Regions from separate parts of the Vibrio sp. 704 genome, predicted to be linked through region 2. Evidence: predicted binding sites of a transcription regulator. Region 2 holds the regulator's gene; the other holds the start of a gene.

Region 1 (3,210 bases), on a different contig from region 2:
TCTTTGTTCTCTTTCTTCACTGCCATGAATTCTTTTTGGAATGTCGCGTCAGTAGCGTACTTCGCAATACCTTCAAGTTGCTCTAGTTTCGCTGGCCATTCTGGGCCGACTTTCTCAGTGATAAGCTGAGACAGACCTGGGTTACAGAACTTCAACCAGCGACGTGGCGTAATACCGTTCGTTACGTTGTGTAGACGTGTCGGGTACATTTCGTGGAACTCTGGGAATAGGTCTTTCTTAACCAATTCAGAGTGAAGTGCTGCTACACCGTTTACTGCGTAAGAGCCGATTACACATAGGTTTGCCATACGAACCATGCGGTGGAAACCTTCTTCGATGATAGAAAGCTTCTGTTGCTTCGCGACATCACCCGGCCACATTGCACGTACGTCTTGTAGGAAGCGGTGGTTAATCTCGTAAATGATCTCCATGTGACGTGGTAGCAGGTGCTGGATTAGCGACTCTGGCCATGTCTCTAGTGCTTCTGGAAGTAGCGTGTGGTTGGTGTACGCAAATGTCTTAGAGCTGATTTCCCAAGCCGCTTCCCAAGCTAAACCTTTTTCATCCATCAGGATGCGCATTAGTTCAGGAATCGCAATCGTTGGGTGTGTATCGTTAAGCTGGATAGTCTCTTGCTTAGGTAGATCCGCTAGCGAGTAGCCCGCAGCTTCGTGGCGACGTAGGATGTCACGTACAGACGCTGCTGAGTGGAAGTACTGCTGCATTAGACGCAGTGTTTTACCTTTCTCGTGGTTGTCGTTCGGGTAAAGCACTTTAGTGATGTTACCTGCGTCGATCAGTGCGTGCTGAGCTTCGAAGTAATCACCATTGTTAAAGCTTGCTAGTGAGAATGGTGCAATCGCCTGACATTCCCAAAGACGTAGCGGGTAAACCGTGTCTGATTCGTAACCCACAATTGGAAGATCCCAAGGCATTGCTCTTACTGTCATGCCTGGTACCCATTTGCGAACTTCTTTACCGTTCTCGTTAATCACTTCAACGTGACCGTAGAAACCGATCTCTTGCGCAAGTTCTGGACGCGCAATTTCCCAAGGGTAGCCTTCTACACCGCGCCAAGCGTCAGGTGCTTCTTGCTGGCGACCATCTTTGAATGACTGTTTAAATAGACCGTATTCGTAATGTAAACCATAGCCGACAGTTGGGAATTCTTGTGCCGCACATGAATCCATGAAACACGCAGCCAGACGACCAAGGCCACCATTACCCAATGATGGGTCGCGCTCTTCTTCTAGCAGATCAGTTAGGTTGTAACCCAGTTCAGCCATTGCTTCTGTTACTTGTTCATACAGACCCATGCTGATTAGGTTGTTACCAGTCAAACGACCGATAAGGAATTCTAGCGAAAGGTAGTTAACGCTCTTCGCACTTTTAATGCGTGGATCTTCTTCTGTCGCAAGCAAATCTAGAGTAGTAAATTCAGCCAGAGCATGCCCCATTGCTAGGTACCATGCGCGGCTGTCTGCGTTTTCAATCGTATGAGCGTAAGTTACAGATAGGTGTTTCTTTACGCTTTCTTGGAACGACTTCTTGTCAAATTGTTTTTGTTGAGTAGGTTTCATTACGAAATTCTCACGTCTTTTGGTAATTCATCTGCCATACATCGTGCATTTACCTCTGTGAATAAACATCCTCCTAATTCTCATCCTTTGAAGGAGGAGGGCTGAGGGCGTAGAGGGGGTACCATTGCTAGGTTAGTGATCCAAATCTCAACAAAGTGAACTTTGCACCAGTTCTTAGTGATTTTGATCACAATGGAATGTGAGAAAGGTTAAAACCCGTTCATGACGCTTTTTATAGTCCACTCATCTGATGATGTGAAAATTGTAATATCGGTCACATTAACTCGGTCAGCGTAGAAGAACTTTTCGTAATCTATGTGCAACGCGATCTTAACGCTAACGAAACAAACGATATTTAAGTGACGACAATCACAAATAAAGGGCGTAGTTGATGGTAAATCCATCAACCCTTGAGAATTAGGAAGTGGATCAAAGTAACGAACATTTCTGATGTCGTAACATCCCACTCAGCTCACAGGATTGTACGCTTTTTATACAAACTAGAATTAGGCGATGTGAGTTATTTCTAGTTTTCGCTAGCTTTTATATCTAAGTGACCGTATGGAATGGTTTTTCAGACGGACGCAAGCCCCAACAGTAGCGACATTATCCGGCATTCAAACAGTGTTTTTGATGCTGATGACATCATTCAGTAAGACGGCTTTCAAGGGGGCTTTACTAGAATGATCACGTTGCAGTCATTTGGGTATACATAAATAAGGACATAACTACTAATGTGGATTCCATCTAAGCTTACTCGACCAGGACGCCTGCACAATGCCATCGTGCGCCCACGAGTGTTGGACTTACTACAGCAAGCGCCTTACTACAAATTGGTTTTATTCCGATCCCCAGCAGGTTACGGAAAAACGACAATGGCAGCGCAGTGGCTATACGATAAGCCAAACGTCGGTTGGTACAGCATTGATGACAGCGATAACGACGGCTTTCGCTTTGTAAACTATCTGCTTCAAGCATTAAACAAAGCCACCAACTTCAGTTGCGCTAACGCACAAAAACTGGCGGAAAAACGTCAGATCTCGTCTTTACGCTCCCTATTTAGCGAAGTGTTCGCTGAAATGGCTGACTTTCATCAAGAGTGCTACGTGGTGCTTGATGACTACCATTTAATCACGAATGATGAAATCCATGAATCCATGCGTTTCTTTTTAAAGCACATGCCAGACAACCTCACCGTTGTGGTAACCAGTCGTGCAGCGCCGCCTCTGGGCACTGCAAACTTACGTGTTCGTGATTTAATGATCGAAATCGGCAACGAGATGTTGGCGTTTGATACCGAAGAAACCACTCGCTTCTTTAACCAGCGTATCGCCGATGGTATCGATGAAGACATGGCGAACAGCCTAAGAACCTATGTTGAAGGTTGGCCATCGGCGATGCAGTTGATCGCATTACAAGCCCAACATCAAAACCGCACATTGGCACAAACTGTAGAGTCGGTATCGCAGTTCAATCACGCGCACTTGTGGGATTACCTGGTCGAAGAAGTATTTGACTTACTCGATCACGAAACTCGTCACTTTTTAATGCAAGTATCCGTGCTTGACCACTTCAATGATGAGCTAGTGTTTGCCCTTACCCAACGCGAAGATGCACTGGGAATGATTGA
Region 2 (3,210 bases):
AATAGAGTCGCAACTATGCATTGCGGCTCACCTTGCCGGCGCATCATTTAGGTATGGGTTGTAGTGATCGTTGGCAGAACACGAAAAGTGAGCAAAGACTCGGAAAAGCGTGTTGACTGACTGGCATTTACCGTCACAGGTTGATGGTTGCTCGTTCATTATTCTGGACAACTTTTGTTGTGAACGAGCAGCCAACTTCCGCTTACCTTTAAACTCTACATCTCGTAACAAGGAGTCGTTATGACGCCCGATGTGTTATTTGAATCGCTATGGCAAGATTACATTCAACGTCTTTGCCCTTCGGCGGCTAAAGTGCATCAGCTGCTTCAAGAAGATGAGCCTCTGATTAATGATCATATAGCTTTACGTACCTTCAATATCGCGCCTCTTGGTATTGAAACTCTAGCTAAGCCATTTGTAGCTATTGGTTACAAGGCGTGTGGTGATTACGTTTTCGAAAGCAAAAAGCTGATTGCTAAGCACTATGAGCACCCAGATCCGAAGCAACCTAAAGTATTTATTAGTGAGCTAAAAGTTGAAGAGTGCTCGCCTGAGCTACAAGAGATTGTGAAAAATTTGGTGGCACAAGTCGATGCTGACAAGCTGAACGATAGCGCATTCTTACATGGTGGACGCTTGTGGGATTTAAGCTTTGCTGATTACCAAACGTTGGCTAAAGAAAGTGAGTACGCATCTTGGCTTGCGGCGCATGGTTACGGAGCAAACCACTTCACGGTGAGCGTTAACCAACTCAATGAATATGAAGAAGTGAAGCAGGTAAACGATCATCTGCGTACCGCTGGGTTTACCATTAATGAAAATGGTGGTGAAGTGAAGGGCACTCCTGAGGTGTTGCTAGAGCAGTCATCGACCATGGCAGATAAAGTAGCGGTTCGTTTTAGCGAAGGCACTGAAATTATCCCTGGCGGGTTTTATGAATTTGCTAAGCGCTATCCGATGGAAAATGGTGATTTGTACCCAGGTTTCGTGGCCGCTTCAGCTGACAAAATCTTTGAAAGTACGAATGGCTAAGTTTTAGGGTTAACCTGTTAAGCTTACTCATTAGTGTTCGCTGCACCCTATCTCATTTGGTCATGAGTAAATAAAAAGCCACCAATGTTGCCATTGGTGGCTTTTATAATTTTGTTCGTGTCACTCTAGTTCGAGATTAACGAGTACCGTAAACCACGATGGTTTTACCGTGAGCAGAGATTAGGTTCTGCTCTTCTAGCATCTTCAAGATACGACCCACTGTCTCACGAGAACAGCCAACAATTTGACCGATTTCTTGACGAGTGATCTTGATTTGCATGCCGTCTGGGTGAGTCATTGCGTCTGGTTGTTTTGCAAGGTTCAGAAGCGTCTGAGCGATACGACCAGTTACGTCTAGGAACGCCAGGTCACCTACTTTTTGGCTAGTTACTTGAAGACGACGAGCCATCTGCGCAGAAAGGCGCATTAGGATGTCTGGGTTTACTTGGATAAGCTGACGGAACTTCTTGAAAGAAATTTCAGCAACTTCACAAGGAGATTTAGCACGAACCCAAGCTGTGCGCTCTTGGTCTTCCTCGAATAGACCAAGTTCACCAATAAAGTCTCCTTGGTTTAGGTAAGAAAGGATCATCTCCTTACCTTCTTCGTCTTTGATAAGAACCGCAACAGAACCTTTAACGATGTAGTACAAAGTTTCTGCCTTTTCGCCCGCGTGAATTAGCGTGCTCTTTGAAGGGTACTTATGAATATGACAGTGTGAAAGAAACCACTCTAATGTTGGGTCGGTTTGAGGTTTACCTAGAACCATAATATCTCACTTCCTCTGCAGGGTACGCTTGCGCTATCCATATTTTAGCTAAGCCTGAATTAGGCCTACTAGAATAAGAGCACTTTTTATATGCTGCAAGCTCTCTTGTGTTTCGGTAAGAAATAGTATCCTTTTTCGAAAACGATTTCTTGATTTTAATCGTGCCATGATTGAGATTTTGTAAGCAAAACTGTGCACATGATCACGGTATGAAAAGTAAACATCTTCGCAGGCAGGTTTTTAGCCAATTTTCCCTGTTTCGATGAGCTGTTGTAGGATAGGCCGAACTATGAGCTCCATTGCAAAGCTCATCTTACCGCCGGGTACGACAATCGTGTTGTGGCGTGACATGAATGAGCCATCAATCATGGCCAGCAGATATGGGAAGTCGACATTCTTGATACCGCGTAGGCGAATCACTACAAAACTCTCATCCAAACTAGGGATGCCTTTTGCATTAAGTGGGTTGGAAGTATCAACGGTCGGTACGCGCTGGAAGTTGATGTGAGTACGAGAAAACTGCGGAGTGATATAGTTGAGGTAATCGTCCATGGATCGCACGATTGAGTCCATTACCGCTTCACGCGAATGGCCGCGATCGCGAGTGTCACGTACGAATTTTTGTATCCACTCTAAGTTCACAATCGGCACCATGCCGATTAAGAAATCCACATGTTGAGCAACATTAACATCGCCATCGACCACGCCACCATGTAACCCTTCATAAAACAGCACGTCGCTGTTTTCGGGTAAGTCTTGCCACGGTGTAAACGTGCCTGGCATTTGATTGTAGGGAACCGCTTCGTCAAACGTGTGCAGATAACGGCGCACGCTGCCAGTACCATCATGCCCGAACTTACGGAAAAACTCTTCTAATCCCGGGAAGTCATTAGCTTGTGGGCCAAAATAGCTAATGTGTCGACCTTGCTCGCGGGCTTTGCGAATTTCGATGTCCATTTCTGGGCGAGTAAAGCGATGGAAGCTATCGCCTTCAACCCATGCGGGTTTAACGTTCATCATATTGAACATTTTACGGAAGGCTTCAGATGTAGTGGTCGTGCCGGCACCGGACGAACCAGTAACCGCAATAATTGGGTGTTTCGCTGACATGACAAACCTTGTCGAAAATTACTTACCTGTAATGTGCAGTAGAGTTACTACTGCACGGTCGATATCCCACTATAGCACGTAACAATACCTTGTCATCGAGTGGGATACGGTAAAATGTGAAGGGTCTAAAATTTTGTTTTATGCTGAATATCGACGGTTTCGTGTAGCTCAGAGAACACGATAACCGCTTCACCTTTTTCCAATTGAGCTTTAACTTGATCAATTTTGTCTTGCAAAGAAACCTCGACGGTTCCGTAATCCGTTCCTTCGCGTAAGACGAATTCACGAATTAAGTTTTC

The links. Region 2 encodes CRP, which controls carbon source genes, mostly activating them, when cyclic AMP is high. Its sites were predicted from a motif close to TGTGANNNNNNTCACA; they were not measured.
Region 1: a site for CRP is predicted at 1,844-1,859, ahead of R7R24_RS04860 (glycogen/starch/alpha-glucan phosphorylase). Genes of this name have one in related genera too.

The regions. Positions count from the first base shown of each region.
Region 1 covers NZ_JAWOUH010000002.1:204,625-207,834, forward strand. Annotated here, with positions in the region: gene R7R24_RS04860 (glycogen/starch/alpha-glucan phosphorylase) at 1-1,580, opposite strand, end outside; gene malT (HTH-type transcriptional regulator MalT) at 2,315-3,210, shown strand, end outside.
Region 2 covers NZ_JAWOUH010000029.1:29,952-33,161, forward strand. Annotated here, with positions in the region: gene R7R24_RS22900 (DUF1338 domain-containing protein) at 241-1,032, shown strand; gene crp (cAMP-activated global transcriptional regulator CRP) at 1,169-1,801, opposite strand; gene R7R24_RS22910 (phosphoribulokinase) at 2,042-2,911, opposite strand; gene R7R24_RS22915 (YheU family protein) at 3,037-3,210, opposite strand, start outside.